Regions from separate parts of the Streptomyces sp. JLYT201 genome, predicted to be linked through region 3. Evidence: riboswitches for the same ligand, from Rfam matches in the RefSeq annotation. Region 3 holds a riboswitch; each other region holds the start of a gene.
What was found. Region 3 has a riboswitch for cobalamin ahead of metE (5-methyltetrahydropteroyltriglutamate--homocysteine S-methyltransferase). Riboswitches for the same ligand answer to the same signal wherever they lie in the genome.
Positions count from the first base shown of each region.

Region 1: another riboswitch for cobalamin. It lies ahead of AC5WAM_RS02055 ((2Fe-2S) ferredoxin domain-containing protein); the one in region 3 lies ahead of metE (5-methyltetrahydropteroyltriglutamate--homocysteine S-methyltransferase).
Region 2: another riboswitch for cobalamin. It lies ahead of AC5WAM_RS14400 (ribonucleoside-diphosphate reductase subunit alpha); the one in region 3 lies ahead of metE (5-methyltetrahydropteroyltriglutamate--homocysteine S-methyltransferase).
Region 4: another riboswitch for cobalamin. It lies ahead of AC5WAM_RS29855 (ABC transporter substrate-binding protein); the one in region 3 lies ahead of metE (5-methyltetrahydropteroyltriglutamate--homocysteine S-methyltransferase).

Region 1 covers NZ_CM182551.1:509,786-514,069, reverse strand. The annotation lists gene AC5WAM_RS02065 (MFS transporter) at 1-1,001, shown strand, start outside; gene AC5WAM_RS02060 (cytochrome P450 family protein) at 1,257-2,477, shown strand; cobalamin riboswitch at 2,558-2,679, shown strand; gene AC5WAM_RS02055 ((2Fe-2S) ferredoxin domain-containing protein) at 2,743-3,150, shown strand; gene AC5WAM_RS02050 (cobalamin-binding protein) at 3,179-4,093, opposite strand; gene AC5WAM_RS02045 (SMP-30/gluconolactonase/LRE family protein) at 4,230-4,284, shown strand, end outside.
Region 2 covers NZ_CM182551.1:3,602,376-3,606,659, reverse strand. The annotation lists gene AC5WAM_RS14400 (ribonucleoside-diphosphate reductase subunit alpha) at 1-1,927, opposite strand, end outside; adenosylcobalamin-variant (AdoCbl-variant) riboswitch at 2,074-2,172, opposite strand; gene AC5WAM_RS14395 (GNAT family N-acetyltransferase) at 2,273-2,770, opposite strand; gene AC5WAM_RS14390 (hypothetical protein) at 2,931-3,566, opposite strand; gene mctP (monocarboxylate uptake permease MctP) at 3,635-4,284, opposite strand, start outside.
Region 3 covers NZ_CM182551.1:1,151,491-1,155,774, reverse strand. The annotation lists gene metE (5-methyltetrahydropteroyltriglutamate--homocysteine S-methyltransferase) at 1-2,141, opposite strand, end outside; cobalamin riboswitch at 2,304-2,520, opposite strand; gene tsaD (tRNA (adenosine(37)-N6)-threonylcarbamoyltransferase complex transferase subunit TsaD) at 2,647-3,711, shown strand; gene AC5WAM_RS04945 (GNAT family N-acetyltransferase) at 3,711-4,284, shown strand, end outside.
Region 4 covers NZ_CM182551.1:7,063,858-7,068,141, reverse strand. The annotation lists gene AC5WAM_RS29860 (FecCD family ABC transporter permease) at 1-743, opposite strand, end outside; gene AC5WAM_RS29855 (ABC transporter substrate-binding protein) at 740-1,756, opposite strand; cobalamin riboswitch at 1,906-2,092, opposite strand; gene AC5WAM_RS29850 (VOC family protein) at 2,116-2,562, opposite strand; gene AC5WAM_RS29845 (helix-turn-helix domain-containing protein) at 2,568-3,440, opposite strand; gene AC5WAM_RS29840 (HAD family hydrolase) at 3,679-4,284, shown strand, end outside.

The DNA of each region.
Region 1 (4,284 bases), 640 kb from region 3:
GCACCGGTCTCGCCGTCGGCCTCGCGGGCTTCGTCGGGGCGACCGCCGCGAGCGACCTGCCGACGCTGATCCTGGCCAATCTCGTCATCGGCGGCGGGCTCGGCGCGGTCTACGCCGCGGCCACGGCGGCGATCGCCGCCACCGACGACGCCGACAAGGCGTCCGCGGCCACCATCGCGGGCACGGTGGCCGTGACCGCCCTGCTGATCATGGCGGTGCCCGCGGCCAACCACAGCGTGGGGGAGGGCACCGGCTTCCTGGTCATGGCGCTGTGCTGCCTGCTCGCCTGGCCCCTGGTGGGCGGCCTTCCCGACGGGCCGACCACGAGCGGGACCGCGCAGCCCGGGGCGGCCCCGGCGGCGCCCGCCCCGGCCGCCACGCCGAACGACGCGGCCACCCCCTCATGGGTCCTGCTGGGCGGGATCGCGCTGCTGTGGGCCGTCACCCAGGGGGCCTGGGCGTACGCCTCGGTCTTCGGCCGCGAACACACCGGCATGTCGCCCTCGGCCGTGTCGGTGGTCCTCGCCGTCTCCGGTGTCGTGGCCCTCGTCGGCGCCGTGCTCGGCCCCGCCGCCGCCCGCCGCTTCGGCCGCACGCGGTCCCTGGCCGCCTTCATCACGGCACAGGCCCTGTCGATGGCCGCCCTGGTGCTCACCCACGACCCGGTGCTGTTCATCGTCGCGGCCGTCCTGTGGCAGGCCTGCCAACTGGCCGTCCTGGTACAGACCCTCGCGGCCGCCGCGCTCCTCGACCCGAGCGGACGCCTGGTGGCCTCCCTCAGCGGAGCGAGCGCGCTGGGCACCGGCATCGGGCCGCTGGCCGTCGGCGCCGTCCTCGACACGGCGGGCGCCGGAGTGCTCGGCGTCCTGCTGGCCCTCGGCACCTTCGTCGCGTCCCTGCCCCCGTTGCGGATGACGGTCGCCAGCGCCACGGCCGACCGCGCACGGCAGGCGGAACCGGAGACCGAGGCCGAGCCCGCTCCCGCGGCCACGTCGGGCTGAACACCCGTCAGGCCCCGGGCCGGGCACGCCCCCACGGACCGTCGCACGGGCGTCGCGCGCGCTCTTCTCCGGGCTCGCGCGGAACCGTACGATCCAGTGGCCGCTCCGCGTACGCCGCCCCGCACGGCGCCCGCGTACGCCGTGCACGGCGCACACCGCGTGCGGCGCACGGTGCGCACAGCACACGCCCGCGCCACGCCCGTCCCCGCACACGCTCCACGCTCGCTCCCTCGTCGACCCAGCCAGAGGTGACCCGTGGACAGCCAACCCCCTCCCTTCCGCCTCGACGCGAGCGCCGGTGACCTCCACGGCGAGAACCGGAGGCTCCGCGCGATCGGCCCCGCCGTGCGCGTGCGGCTCCCCGGTGGACTGCCCGCCTGGGTCCTCACCCGCCACCAACTCCTCCAGGAACTCCTGGCGGACCCCCGTACGGCAAAGGACCCGGCGCACTGGTCCGCGTTGCGGGCGGGGGAGGTGCCGGAGGGCTGGCCGCTGATCGGCATGGTCACCAACCGCGGCATGACCACCGCCGACGGAGAGGAACACCGCCGGCTGCGCGACCTCGTCGCGCAGGCCTTCACCGCGCGGCGCGTCACCGCGATGCGGCCCCGCGTCGAGGCGATCACCCAGAGCCTCCTCGACGCCCTCGCCGAGGGCGGCACCGATCCCGTGGACCTGCGCCGCCACTTCGCCTATCCGCTGCCCATGGCGGTGATCGGCGACCTCCTCGGCGTGCCCGACGAGCGCTTCGACGACTTCCGGAACCTCTCCGCGAGCCTGACCAGCAGCGTCACCCCGCCCGAAGAGACCCTCGCCACCCAACAACGCCTGCACGCACTCCTCGCCGACCTCGTCGCCGACCGGCGGAAGCGGTCGGGGGAGGACCTGACCAGCCATCTGATCGCCGCGCGCGACGACGGCGACCGGCTCTCGGAGCCGGAGCTGATCGGCACCCTGACCCTGGTCCTCGTCGCGGGCCACGGCACCACCCTCAACCTGATCACCAACGCGACGGCGGCGCTGCTCACCCACCCCGAGCAGCGCGCCGCCGTCACCACCGGGCAACGGCCGTGGGACGCCGTGGTGGAGGAGACCCTGCGGTGGGACCCGCCCGTCGCGCACTTCCCGCTGCGCTACGCCCTCGACGACATCCCCGTCGGAAACGTGGTGATCCCGCGCGGCGAGGCCATCCTCGCCTCGTACGCGGCCGCGGGCCGGGACCCCGACCGATTCGGCCCCGACGCCGAGGAGTTCGATATCGCCCGGCCCCGTCCGAAGCACCTCTCCTTCGGCCACGGCCCGCACTACTGCCTGGGCGCGGGCCTGGCCCGTCTGGAGGCGGGCATCGCGCTGCCGGGCCTGTTCGGGCGGTTCCCGGACATGGAGCTCGCCGTGCCGCGCGCGGAGTTGGTGCCGTTGCCGTCCTTCGTCAGCAACAGCGTCCAGGCCCTGCCGGTGACCCTGTACGGCGGCTGACGAGGTCCCGGAGCGGGACCCCCGGGCAGCTGAGGGCAGTCGGATGGAATGATGACGGACGACAAGGCGACGGCGGTCCGAGGAAGCCGGTGTGAATCCGGCGCGGTCCCGCCACTGTGATCGGCGAGCGCGTCCCGACCGGCCACCGCCCCGCAGGGGGTGGGAAAGCCGGGACGAGCGGCGACCCGAGAGCCAGGAGACTCACGCGGTCGCCTCCTCCGCACAACACCGGGGCGGATCTCCCCGGAGAGAGGCAGGACGCGGCATGCCCGCAAGACCGGCCCGGAAGTCGTCCGGCACCGCAGGAAGTCATGACACGGCCACAGGACCGGCGCCCTGCCGGGTCGTCGTCTGCCGAGACTGCTGCTGCGGCAGTCCGAAGGTGACCGGCGTCGACCACGCCGCACAGACCGCGCGCCTGCGGGCCGAGGCACCCGTACGCGTCTCCGCCTGCCTGGACGTGTGCGACCAGGCCAACGTCATCGTGGTCCAGCCCTCTGCCGAGGGCCGGGCGGCCGGTGCCCGGCCGGTGTGGCTCGGCCTGGTCAACGACGCGGACGCGACCGAGGACATCGTCGCCTGGGTCCGCGCCGGGGGCCCCGGCGTCGCTCCGCGGCCGGAGATCCTCGACCTGTACGCCTTCACCCCGCCGCGACGCCGCGCGGTGTCCTGAACCACCGCGCCGGGGCGGCGCGCCCGGGTCAGGGCAGCGGGCGCGCCTCGCCCGCGGTCACCGCCGCCCCGGCGCCCACCCCGTGCAGGACGTGGGCCAGCACCTCCGCCCCGCGGACCACGCGCGGCCCCGGCCGGTTGAAGTACGCGGGCCCGTCCAGGACCCAGACGCGCCCCGACCGGACGGCGAGCAGTTTCGACCAGCCGGGCAGCCGGGTGAGCAGGCCCGTCTCGCGCAGCGTCCGCTCGGGCGGAAAGCCGCAGGGCAGCACGAGCAGCACGTCGGGCCGGGCCGCGCGCACCGCGTCCCACGTCATGGGCCCGGTGTGCTCGCCGGGCCCGGCGAGGAGCGGCTCGCCCCCGGCGGCGGCGATCTGCTCGGGCACCCAGTGCCCGGCCGGCCACAGCGGATCCAGCCACTCGATCGCGACCACCCGGGGCCGCGCACGCCCCGCGGTCAGGGCGCGCACCCGGTCGAGGCGGGCGCGCAGCTCGTCCCGGCGCGACGCGGCGCGCCCCCGCACCCCGAGCACGGCCCCGACCGTGACCAGACAGTCCAGCACGTCGTCGAGGGTGCGCGGCTCCAGGCTCAGGACGCGGGTGTCCGCGTCCAGGAGCCGCACGGTGCGGCTGACCCGCTCGTACGAGACCGCGCAGACGTCGCACAGGTCCTGGGTGAGGACCACATCGGGGCGCAGGGCCGCGAGCGCCTCGGTGTCGAGGGAGTACAGCGAGGACCCGGAGTGCGCCGACCCGCCCACCGCGTCGGAGATCTCACGGCTGCTCAAGGCGTCCTGGTCCAGATCGGCACCGGTCACCACGGGGACGGCCGCCGCCTCCCGGGGCGGCCAGTCGCACTCGTGGGTGCGCCCGACGAGCCCCTCCAGCAGGCCGAGTTCGGCGACGACGTCGGTGGCGGCGGGGAGCAGGGACACGATGCGCATGTGCCGACCCTACGGCGTGCGCCGCCGCCCGCGCCCGCCACCGGTGTGCCCGAGCCGACACCTCCAGACGGTGGTGCTCGCCGCTCCCGGAGCTGATACTTCGCCCGGCACACGACCCGACGACGGAGGAGAACCGATGACGTTGAAGGTGAGCCGGAGGCCGCGCGGAGTGTTGCGCGGGCCGGGCCGCG
Region 2 (4,284 bases), 2.5 Mb from region 3:
GGTTGGAGACCTGCGGCTCGATGCACTCGTAGACGCCCGCGATGGACGCGATGGTGGCCGTCGGGGCGATGGCGAGGAGCAGCGAGTTGCGCATGCCGACCTTGCCGATGCGGGCCCGCAGGGCCTCCCAGCGCTCGGGCCAGGCCCGCTCCGTCTCGTAGTGGTCGGGGTGCAGGACGCCGCGCGCCGTGCGGGTCTTCTCCCAGGCGGGCAGCGGCCCGTGGCGCTCGGCGAGGTCCGCGGACGCCTCGTACGCGGCGAGCATGATCCGCTCGGCGATCCGCGTGGACAGCGCCTTGGCCTCGGGGGAGTCGAAGGGCAGCCGCAGCTGGAAGAAGACGTCCTGCAGGCCCATGGCGCCGAGGCCCACCGGGCGCCACTTGGCGTTGGACTTCCCGGCCTGCTCGGTCGGGTAGAAGTTGATGTCGACGACGCGGTCGAGGAACGTCACGGCGGTGCGGACGGTGGCGTCCAGGCGCTCCCAGTCGATGTCGCCGTCCGCCACGAAGGCCCCGAGGTTCACCGAGCCGAGGTTGCACACGGCCGTCTCGCCGTCGTCCGTGACCTCCAGGATCTCCGTGCACAGATTGGAGGAGTGCACGGTGTGGCCGGGCTCGGCGGTCTGGTTGGCGGTGCGGTTGGAGGCGTCCTTGAAGGTCATCCAGCCGTTGCCGGTCTGCGCGAGGGTGCGCATCATGCGGCCGTACAGATCGCGGGCGGGCATGGTCTTCTGCGCCAGGCCCTTGGCCTCGGCCGCGCGGTAGGCCGTGTCGAACTCCTCGCCCCACAGGTCGACGAGCTCGGGCACGTCGGCGGGGGAGAACAGCGACCACTCCTGGTCGGCGGCGACCCGGCGCATGAACTCGTCCGGGATCCAGTGCGCCAGGTTCAGGTTGTGGGTGCGCCGGGCGTCCTCGCCGGTGTTGTCCCGCAGCTCCAGGAACTCCTCGATGTCGGAGTGCCAGGTCTCCAGGTAGACGGCGGCGGCGCCCTTGCGGCGGCCGCCCTGGTTCACGGCGGCGACGGAGGCGTCGAGCGTCTTCAGGAACGGCACGATGCCGTTCGAGTGGCCGTTCGTGCCGCGGATCAGCGAACCGCGCGAGCGGATGCGGGAGTACGACAGACCGATGCCGCCCGCGTGCTTCGACAGACGCGCCACCTGGTGGTAGCGGTCGTAGATGGAGTCCAGCTCGTCGAGCGGCGAGTCGAGCAGGTAGCAGCTCGACATCTGCGGGTGGCGGGTGCCGGAGTTGAAGAGCGTCGGCGACGACGGCAGGTAGTCGAGGCGGCTCATCAGGCCGTACAGCGCGGCGACCTCGTCGAGGGCGTGAGCGGAGTCGTCCTCGGCGAGACCGGCGGCCACGCGCAGCATGAAGTGCTGCGGCGTCTCGATGACCTTGCGGGTGATCGGGTGGCGCAGCAGATAGCGGCTGTGCAGCGTGCGCAGGCCGAAGTAGCCGAAGCGGCGGTCGGCGCCGTCGGCGAGCGCGGCCTCCACGAGGGCGTCCAGACGGGTGCCGTGCAGGGCCGCGAAGGCGGCGGTGCGGTCGGCGATCAGGCCCTCGCGGTGGCCCACCGCGACGGACTCGGAGAACGACGTGACGCCCTGCGAGGCGGCCTCCTCGCGAATGCCGATGCTCAGGAGCCGGGCGGCGAGCCGGGAGTACGCGGGGTCCTCGGAGATGAGCCCGGCGGCCGCCTCGGTGGCGAGCTCCCGCAACTCCGCCTCGTCGGCCTTCGCCGAGCGACCGCGCAGCGCGGCCGCGGCGACGCGTCCGGGGTCGGCGTCGGGAAGGTCGGCGGTGAGGTCGGTCAGGGTGCGCAGCAGGGCGGCGCCGGGCCCGTCGGTGGACGGGGCGGACTGCTCGGCGTGCTGCTGACCGGCTTCGGCCTGCGCTGACGCGGGCTCGGCGGGCGCGATGGTCACGTGGTGCTCTCCCTCGCTCGGCTCTGGGCATCGAGGCAGGCGAAGGCACACGGGCGCGACCGCGCGAGGCGGTACGTACGCCGCGTCCACCAGCCCATGTCCACGAGGCCCGGACGTCTGCACCCGGACCGGGCGGCACGGGTGCGCTGTCGGCAGGTCCTCGGACTTTGTGGGTACGCAAATGCGCACACGTACACCGTTGCGGGACAGTTCCGGACTTCCACCGGATTCCCCTGCGGCGACAGCGAGGACGAGCATACATCTTGTGCCGGGTTTCGGTGGTGCCCCTAGATGTTGTGTCGGAGGTGACCGCTCCCTCACGGGGTGTGGTCGCTCCTCGGCCCGTCAGAGCGTCAACTCGTAGGAGAGGAGCCCCAGACCGGGGACCGGCTCCCAGTCCCGGCGCGGGGCGCGGACGAAGCCGAGCCGCTCGTAGAGCCGCTGGGCCGCGAGCATCGTCGGCTGGGTGGACAGCACGACCGCGGCGCGCCCCGCGGTCCGGGCGCGTTCGACGCAGGCGCGCACCAGGGCCTCGCCCGCGCCCCGGCCGCGCGCCGCGCGCGCGACGGCGAGCATGCGCACCTCCGCCTCGTCCGCGCGCGCGATGTCGGCCATGGGTCCGGCCGCGGGCACGAACGTCACGCCCCCGAGCAGCCGCTCGCCCGCCACCGCGACGAGCACCTCGGCGGCCTCGGCCCGCCCGGCGACATCGCGCAGGTGGTCGCGGTAGCCGCCCTCCTCGGCGCCGAACTCCAGGAAGCCGTCGCGCAGATACGCCTCGACGGTGAGCTCGCCCAGGGCCGCGTACTCGGCGGGCCGCACCCGCCTGATGACCATGTCCATGCGCGGCAGTGTGCCGGAGCGGCGTGCGGGGGGCCGAGGGGGTGCCCGATGGCGTGTCGGCCGGAGCCCCGGGCGGGGTGCCCGGGGGCGTGTCAGCCGGAGCCCCGGGTGGGGTGCCCGGTGCCGTCTCGGCCGGAGCCCCGGGCGGGGCGCCGGTGGGTCAGCCGCCCGCGCCCGGCGGGTCCTGCGGGGCGCCGTCGCCGTTCGGCGGCAGGTCGCCGCGCTCCACGGGGCGGCCCGTGTCGCCGCCGTCCGTGGGCAGGCCCTCGGGGTCGGCCGTCTCGGGCAGGGTCGCGTCGAGTTCGCGGTCGTCGGCGCGGTGGGCGGCCTCGGCGGCGGCGCGCAGCACCTCGCGGCTCACCGCGTCGCGGTCGGCGGCGAGCTGGATGCGCAGCCCGTTCTCCGTGCGGACGTACTCGTGCCGGGAGCCCGTGCGGCGGTACCAGCCCTTGCCGTCCTTCTCGCAGCGCGTGGCGGCGGGCGGGACCGTGCGGCAGTTCCCGTCGGTGACGGTGCCCCGGTCGACGGAGAGCGTGAGCTGCGCGCCGCCCTCGTCCCGTACGTAGGTGGACTGGAAGCCGTAGTCGCCGATCACGCCCACCGACTGGCGGGCCAGCTCGAAGCCGTCGGCCTCCGTCACGTAGACGTGCTCCACGACCGTCTGCGCCGCCTCGGCGCGGGCCTTCAGCTCGGCGCGGTCCGGCGGTGCCGCGCTGTCGAGGCTGTCCGAGCCGCAGCCGGTGAGGGCGAGCGGCGCGAGGAGCAGGGCCGGGAGGAGGCGGCGGGAACGTCTCATGCGCACATCCTTTCGCATGCGTCCGCCGCCGTGCCCCGCCCGGCCCTGTGGGTCCGTAGCGCCTCGGCTCAGTGGCCCGCCCCCACCTTGGGCAGCTCGACGGCCACGCCCTGGTCGCCGGCGTCCGCCGTGTAGTCCTCGGGGGAGGTCTCGTCGACGCCGTCGGGGGCCTTGATCGCCTTCAGGACGAAGGTGAGGACGACCGTCACGACCACGTTCAGGACGAACGCCGTCAGGCCGATGTAGCCGATCTCGCCGATGCCGGGGATCTCCTTGGAGGACCCGCCGAAGTGCGCTTGCGTCGGCGAGGCGACGCCGTAGGCGGCCACCGTGCCGTAGACCATGCCGGCCGCCCACCCGGCGAGCAGCGCCCACCGGTGGAACCACCGCGTGAACAGGCCGCCGACGAGTGCGGGCATGGTCTGCAGGATCCAGATGCCGCCCAGGAGCTGGAAGTTGATGGCGACGGTCTTGTCCATGGTGAGCACGAAGGCGAGGGCGCCCACCTTCACCAGGAGCGAGACCAGCTTGGAGACCTTGGTCTCCTGCTCGGGCGTCGCGTCGGGCTTGAGGAAGTCCTTGTAGATGTTGCGGGTGAAGAGGTTCGCGGCCGCGATGGACATGATGGCGGCGGGCACGAGCGCGCCGATGCCGATGGCCGCGAAGGCCACGCCGGTGAACCAGTCGGGGAACATGTCCTCGAACAGCTGCGGGATCG
Region 3 (4,284 bases):
GGCACCCGCGGCGAGTGGATGTCGTACACGCCGGGACCCACCTCGCGCGGATAGCCCGCGGCGGCCAGCTCGTCCGCGACCTGCATGTGCGAGCGGGCCGCCTCCAGGCTGATGACGTCCGCGTCGAGGTCGTCGATGGCCTGGAGGACGTCGCCGAACTCCGCGTAGCACATGTGGGTGTGGATCTGCGTCTCCGGCCGCACGCCGCTCGTGGTGAGCCGGAAGGACTCCGTCGCCCACCGCAGGTACGCGGCCCGGTCCGCGGCGCGCAGCGGAAGCGTCTCGCGCAGCGCCGGCTCGTCGACCTGGATCACCGACGTGCCCGCCGCCTCCAGGTCGTTCACCTCGTCGCGCAGGGCGAGCGCCACCTGGCGCGCGGTGTCGCCGAGCGGCTGGTCGTCGCGGACGAACGACCACGCGAGCATCGTCACCGGACCGGTCAGCATGCCCTTGACGGGCCGGTCGGTGAGCGCGTTCGCGTACGCGGTCCAGCGCACCGTCATCGGCTCCGGGCGCGAGATGTCCCCGGCGAGCACCGGCGGCCGCACATAGCGCGTGCCGTACGACTGGACCCAGCCGTGCCGGGTCGCCAGATAGCCGGTGAGCTGCTCGGCGAAGTACTGGACCATGTCGTTGCGCTCGGGCTCGCCGTGCACCAGGACGTCGATGCCCGCCTTCTCCTGGAAGGAGAGCACCGCCTGGATCTCGGACTCGATGCGCTCCTCGTACCGGGCCGTGTCGATGCGGCCCGCGCGCAGGTCGGCGCGGGCCGCCCGCAGTTCGGTGGTCTGCGGGAACGAGCCGATGGTGGTCGTCGGGAGCAGCGGCAGGCCCAGGCTCGCGCGCTGGGCGGCGGCCCGCTCGGGGTAGGGCTGCGCGCGCCGGGCGTCGGCGGCGGTCGCGGCGGCGGCGCGGGCGCGCACTGCCGGGTCGTGGGTGAGCGCGGAGCCCGCGCGCGACGCCAGGTCGGCGCGGTTCGCGGCGAGTTCGGCGGCGATGGTGTCCGGGCCCTGGGACAGGCCGCGGGCCAGGGTGACCAGCTCGGTCGTCTTCTGCCGGGCGAAGGCGAGCCAGCGGGCGACCTGCGGGTCGATGTCGCGCTCGACGGCGGCGTCCAGCGGCACGTGCAGCAGGGAGCAGGAGGCGGCGACGTCCACGCGGTCGGCGAGCCCGAGCAGGGTGCCGAGGGTGCTGAGGGACTTCTCCAGGTTGTTGATCCAGATGTTGCGCCCGTCGACGACCCCCGCGACCAGGCGCTTGCCGGGCAGGCCGCCCGCCCGCGCGAGGTCGTCCAGGTTGGCGGCGGCGGGCCCCGTGAAGTCGACGGCCAGCCCGTCCACGGGCGCCTTGGCGAGCACGGGGAGCGCCTCGCCGAGCCGGTCGAAGTAGGAGGCGACGAGCAGCTTCGGACGGTCGTCGAGCGCGCCCAGGTCGCGGTAGGTGCGGGCCGCCGCGTTCAGGTCGGCGGGCGTGCGGTCCTGCACGAGCGCGGGCTCGTCCAGCTGCACCCAGGCGGCGCCCGCCGCCCGCAGATCGGCGAGGACCTCCGCGTACACCGGAAGCAGCCGGTCCAGGAGGGTCAGCGGCTCGAAGCCCGGATCGACGTCCGGCGCGGGCTTGGCGAGCAGCAGATAGGTGACCGGGCCGACGAGCACGGGGCGCGCGGCGAGGCCGAGCGCGAGCGCCTCCTTCACCTCGGCGACCTGCTTCGTCGCGTCCGCCGCGAACACGGTGTCCGGGCCCAGCTCCGGCACCAGGTAGTGGTAGTTGGTGTCGAACCACTTGGTCATTTCGAGGGGCGCCACCTCCGCGGTGCCCCGGGCCATCGCGAAGTAGCCGTCCAGCGGGTCCGCCGCGACGGCGGCGCGGTGCCGCGCGGGGATCGCGCCGACCATCACGCTCGTGTCCAGGACGTGGTCGTAGTACGAGAAGTCGCCGGTCGGCACCTCGTGGACACCGGCGTCCGCGAGCTGCTCCCAGTTCGTGCGGCGCAGTAGGGCCGCCGTCTCCCGCAGGCCCGCAGCGCTGACGCGGCCCTTCCAGTAGCCCTCGACGGCCTTCTTCAACTCCCGGTCTGCGCCCTGGCGGGGGTAGCCGTACACGGTGGCCCGTGCCGCCGCGGCTGCGGACTTGTCTGTCACAGAACTCTCCTTCGCGAGCAATGTCGTGTGGGTCCCGGGACGATCGGGAGCGCGAAGGAGCAACAGACCGGCCGACCGGCCACGGCCGTCGATGGCCGCGCGCCTGTGCCCGATGTGTACGCCGACCCGCCCACGAGGTCACCGGTGAGCCGCGCACGCCGGGGCGCGCACGGGCAACGGGCAGGTCTTCGGACTCGCGGGCGAGACCTCCGAGGAGGTCACCTACTGGCCGTCGCTTCCCGGGTCCGTGCCGGACCCAGTGCGTATGACGGCGGTCGTTCCCACTCACCGCTGCGGGGCAGTCCCGGATTTCCACCGGGTTCCCTCTTACGACGCCACTGCCTGGCGGGCAGGACGAACCAGTCGCGCCGCAAGCGTAGGTGATGAACCCCTGTCCGGGGGAGGGGGGAAGACGACAGGCGCGGCTTATTGCATATTGATTGCAATTACTATGGAGCCGCATTAGCTGGGCCGGTCGGCACGCGGAAGAAGCGGGAGTACACGCATGGCACCCCCTCGGATCGTTCTGGGGATCGAGTCTTCGTGCGACGAGACCGGGGCAGGTCTCGTGCGGGACGGGCAGCTGCTCGGGCACGCCGTCGCGTCCAGCATGGACGAGCACGCCCGCTTCGGCGGCGTCGTCCCCGAGATCGCCGCCCGCGCCCACGTGCACGCGCTGAACCCGGTGGTCCGCAGCGCCCTCGACCGGGCGGGGCTGCGGCTCGGCGACATCGGCGCGGTGGCCGTGACGACCGGGCCGGGCCTCTCCGGCGCCCTCCAGGTCGGCCTCGCCGGGGCGAAGGGCCTCGCGTACGCACTCGACGTACCGCTGTACGGCGTGCACCACCTGGCCGGGCACGTCGCCGCCGACACCCTGGAGCACGGGCCGCTGCCGGACCCGTGCGTGGTCCTCATCGTCTCCGGCGGCCACACTTCGCTGCTGCTCGTGCGCGACCTCGCCCGGGACCCCATCACCCACCTGGGCGACACCCTGGACGACGCCGCGGGGGAGTGCTTCGACAAGGTGGCCCGCGTCTTCGGCCTGCCCTACCCGGGCGGCCCCGCCGTCGACCGCGCGGCCCGCGCGGGCTCGTCGGACGCGGTGGCCTTCCCGCGCCCCCTGACCGGGCCGCGCGACGACCCGTACGCCTTCTCGTTCTCCGGTCTGAAGACCGCCGCGGCCCGCTGGGCCGAGAGCCACCGGGGCCGCGAACTGCCGGTCGCCGACGGGGCCGCCGCGCTCCAGGAGGCCGTCGCCGACGTCCTGACCCGCAAGGCGGTCGCGGCCTGCGCCGCGCACGGCGTGGGCACGCTCGTGGTCGTCGGCGGCGTCGCCGCCAACTCCCGGGTGCGGGCCCTCGCCGAGGAGCGCTGCCGGGCCGCGGGGATCACCCTGCGCGTCCCGCCGCTGGGCCTGTGCACCGACAACGGCGCGATGATCGCCGCCGTCGGCGACCTCCTGGTGCGCGCGGGCGCCGAGCCCGCACCCCTCGACGTGTCCATCGACCCCTCGGCGCCCCTTGAGCACGCCGCGCTGCACCCCGTCGCCCGCGTCGCGAGGGCCGCCTGATGGCCGCCGTCGTGCACCGCCTCGCGGGCCCCGGCCTGCTCGCCCACCGCGAGGGCATCCGCGCCGTCTACGCCGCCGCGTTCGCCGAGCCGCCCTGGCACGCGGAGCCCGCCGAGGCCGACGGGTATCTGACGCGCCTCGCGGCCGACGCCGCCCGGCCCGGCTTCGCGGGCGCCGTCGCCCTCGACGGCGAGCGGGTGCTCGGCTTCGCCACGGCCTGGACGTCGAGCACCCCGCTGCCGGACGCCCGCTCCTACCCGCGCGTCACCGCCGCGCTCGGCGCCGAGCGCACCGCCGCCTGGCTGTGCGGCGGCCTGGAGGTCGACGAACTCGCCGTCGTGCCCGGCGCGCACGGGCGCGGACTCGGCCGTACGCTCCTCGAAGCGGTCACGCGCGACGCGCCCGACGCCCGCTGCTGGCTGCTCACGTCCGTGCGGGCCGACGCCACCGTCCGCTTCTACGAGCGGCTCGGCTGGCGGCAGGTCACCCACCCCGCCCCCGACGGCCACGGCACCGCCGTCTTCCTCGGCCCCCACCACCCGGCGCGCACCGCCGCCGCCCCGCCCCTGTCAC
Region 4 (4,284 bases), 5.9 Mb from region 3:
GCCGCCGCGTCCTGGCCGAAGGCGAACGCGTCGAGGGTGTGGGCCTGGGACAGACAGATCACCAGGGCCACGGCGAGGACCGCCGCGCACACCGCCACGTCCGTCCAGTCCGCGCCGCTCAACGAGCCGAGCAGCCAGAACAGGACGCCGCGCGTCGTCTCCGCGTCCGCGGCCGTCAGGATGACGAAGGAAGTGAGGGAGGAGAAGAGCTGCATGGCCGCCACCCCGGACAGGACCACGCGGTCCGTCGTGGCGCCCAGGGCCTGGCTGAGGAGCAGCACGAAGCCGAACGCGCACAGGGCTCCGGCGAAGGCCCCGCCGGAGACCGACACCGCTCCCCCGCCGACCCCGAGGACCACCACCGCCACCGCGCCCGTGGACGCCCCGGAGGACACGCCGAGGACGAAGGGGTCGGCGAGCGGATTGCGCAGCAGCGACTGGAGGACCGCGCCGCACACGGCGAGGCCCGCCCCGCAGACGCCCGCGAGCAGGGTGCGCGGCATGCGCAGGTTCCACACGATGCCGTCGCGCAGCGGGGTGAGCTCGGCCTCGCCCCAGCCGAGGTGGGCAGCCACCGCCGCCCAGACGTCCGGTACGGAGATGTCGGCCGGGCCGATGGTGACGGCGACGGCCACCGAGAGCGGGAGCGCCACCAGGCCCGCCGCCCACAGCAGGGCCGCGCGCCAGGCGCCGGACCGGAGGCGCGGGCCGCCGCGGGCCCGCTCGCGTGCGGCCGTGCTCACCGGGCCAGGCCGAACGCGCGCAGCCCCGCCGCGACTTGCTCGATGCCGTCGACCGTGCGGATCGTCGGGTTGAGGGCCTGGCCGCTGAGCAGCACGTACCGCTTCTTCTTCACGGCCGTGAGGTTCCTGGTGACGGGGTTGGACTCCAGGAACCTGATCTTCTGGCGGGCGCTCTCGGCCGACTGGGCCTTGCGGGTGAGGTCGCCGATGACGAGGACGTCCGGGTCGCGGTCGGCCACGGTCTCCCAGTTGATCTGGGGCCACTCGGCGCGCGTGTCGGCGAAGACGTTGCGGACGCCGAGGGCGCGGGTGATGACGCCGGGCGCGCCGCAGCAGCCCGCGATGTAGGGCGCCTTGGAGTCGGAGAACCAGTACAGGACGGACGCGTCGGACGCCTTGAGCGTCTGCTTCGCCCTGGTCACGCGGGACTTGAGGTCCGCGACGAGGCGCTCGCCGCGCGCCTGGACGTGGAAGACCCGGGCCAGGTCGCGGATCTCGCCGTAGACGGTGTCCATGGTGAGCGTCTTGGTGCGGGTGCCGTCGCCGTCGCCGCCGTTGTCCTTGCCCGCGCAGTCGGTGGGCGAGACGTAGACGGGGACGCCGAGCTCGGTGAACTTGGCGCGGTCGGCGACGCCGCCCTTGCCGACGGTGTAGAGGAACGACGCGCTGACGAAGTCCGGCTCCTTGGAGAGGACCTTCTCCAGGGACGGGTAGCGGTCGGCGAGGCGCTCGACCTTCGCGTTCTGCTTCTTCAGGCGGGGCAGGACCGGGTCGGTCCAGGTGCCGGTGCCGGCCATGCGGTCGGCGAGGCCGAGGGAGAGCAGGATCTCCGTGGAGCCCTGGTCGAGGGAGACCGCCCGCTTCGGCGGGGCCGTGACCTCGGCCTTCTTGCCGCAGGAGGTGACCGTCACCGGGTAGCCCGCGGCCTTGGCCCCCTCGTCCTGGCGCTTCGCGGAGCCGCCGCCGCAGGCGGTGAGCAGGAGCAGGCCGCCCGCCGCGAGCAGCGCGGTCAGGCGCGCCCCGGGGGCGGTGCGGGCGCCGGGGGCGGCGCTGCGGGGACGGGCGGGCGCGCGGCGTGCGCGAGGGGCGAGAGGGGGCACAGGACTTCCCGGGTCTCATGGCTCATGCGCGGAGCCTGGTCTGCGAAACCCCGCCGCCCGGCGCGCGGTCGGCGGTGCCAGCAGGTCTTCGGACTCGGGTTCGTCCGGGCGGGGCCGCCTTCCCGGATGTCCGGTGACATCCAGTGGCCGCTGGTCCCGCCCGTCCCCCTCACCGCTGCGCGTCAGTTCCGGATTCCCACCGGATTCCCTGGCCCTGGTGCGGGCGCGACTGGCGTGCGCAAGCTATCACCCCGCCGCGGGCCGGGCGGACGTCACCCCTGCTCGGGGCGCGGTTCGCCGCGGTAGGTGCCGAAGGACCACTTGTTGCCCTCCGGGTCCGCGACGGCGAACTCGCGGCTGCCGTACGGCTGGTCCTCGATCTCGCGGATGACCTTCACGCCCGCCTCCTTGAGGCGGCGGTGGAGGGCGTCGACGTGATCCGTGACGACGTACGCACCGAACGTCCCCGGCTTGAGGCACCACTCGGCCGACTCCGGGTCGTACGAGCCGAGCATGACGCCGCCGCCCTCGGGCCAGTCGAGCTGGGCGTGGGCGACGCGGCCGCCGTCCTCGTACACGGCGGTGCGCAGGAAGCCGACGGTGGTGACGAGGAAGTCGATGAGGGCGGGGGCGTCGTGGGCCTGGAAGGCGGGCCAGACGTCGGGGGCGCGGAGGTTCGGGGTGTTCTGAGTGCTCTGTACCGCTTCGGTGGTGTTCATGCCTCTCAGTCTTCGCCGTCGCGGTGTCCCCCGGCTTGGATATTCCGGCACTCCTCGGCCAGCCAGGCGGTCGGGCTCGCGCCCGTGTACTGGCGGAAGTCGCGCACCAGGTGGGAGTGGTCGTAGTAGCCGCAGTCGGCGGCGACGCGGGCGAGGTCGGCGGGCGCGCCCGCGACGACCGCGCGCACGACCCGCGCCTTCGCGTGCTGGAAGCGCATCAGGCGGGCGGCCTGCTTGGGCGTCACGCCGGTCTCGGCGCGGAAGAGGGCCGTCAGGCGGCGCTCGCTGAGCGCGACGTGCGCGGCCAGGCCCCGCAGGGTGCCCGCGCCCCGGTGCCGGGCGAGCCAGGCCCAGGCCTCGGCGACCTCGGGGCGCACCGGGGCGAGGCGCCCGGCGTCGGCGGCGCGGCGCGCCAAGTAGGCGTGGAGGCAGGCGAACCGCTCGTCCCAGCCGTCGGCCTCGCACAGCCGCTCGCGGACCTCGGCGGCGATCCGGCCGAGGACGTCCGTGCCGTCGGTGACGAGCCGTCCCGTCAGCTCGGCGGCCGGGAGGCCGAGGAGCGAGCGGGCCGCGAGCGGGTGCACGGCGAGCTGGATGCCCGCCTGGTGCTCGGGCTGCACGACGTACGCCGGGCTCTGGTGCAGACCGCCCACGACGATGTCGGTGCGCTCGGCGTCGGGCCCGGTGGCCCGCTCCGCCGTGGAGCCGGTGACGACGGGCCCGTCGAGCGAGAAGATCAGCGTCAGATACGGCGACGGCAGGCCGCGGTGCAGGCCCGGCGTCTCGCCGCTCGTGCGGTAGCCCACGGCGGACACGACCTTGCCGCCCTGCTCGGGCGGGAGCGGGACGCGGACGAACTCGCGGCGGGCGGTGTCCATGCGTCCATTGTGACCGCATGTGCGGGCCAGGCACGGCCTCGCGGGCGCCGGGCACGGCTTCGCGGGGGGGGGCGGGCACGGCCTCGCACGCGCCGCCGCGGCTACCCGCTGCGTCGCGTCCCATGCCCGCCACGCACCGTGACATCGATCATGGGAATCGGCCCCGCGCGCTCGTAGCATGTCCCGCCGCTCCGCCCGGGGCGGCGCATCACCTCCGAGGATCCGAGGAACGGACACCATGGCTGTACGAGCACGAAGCAGGAGCAAGCGGGCGGTCCTCGGACTCGCGGGGGCGCTCGCGGCGGCGGTGTTCGCGGGCGGCGCGCTGTGGCCGGGCGCGGACGCGGCCACGGCGCGCCCGTCGGCCGCGCCCGTCCGGCTCGCGCACTGGCCGAAGCCGGTGGCCGCCGAACTCGGCGAGGTCATCGCCGAGAACGCGCACAACGGCGCGTACGCCGTCTTCGACGCGGACAACACGACGTACCGCAACGACCTGGAGGAGGCGCTGCTTCCGTTCCTGGAGATGAAGGGCGTCCTGACCCGGAGGTCGATGGACCCGTCCCTGAAGGTCATCCCGTTCAAGGACACGGCCACGCACAAGGAGAGCCTCTACAGCTACTACACCCGCCTCTGCGAGGTCGACGACCAGGTCTGCTACCCGTGGGCCGCGCAGATCTTCTCCGGCTTCACGCTGAAGCAGCTCAAGGGGTACGTCGACGAGCTGCTCGCGTACGACCGGCCGATCCCGGCGACGTACTACGAGAACGGGAAGGTGACGCGGACCGAGGTCCACCGCCCCGAGTTCTCCCCCGGCATGCGGGAGCTGTACAAGTCCCTGCGCGCG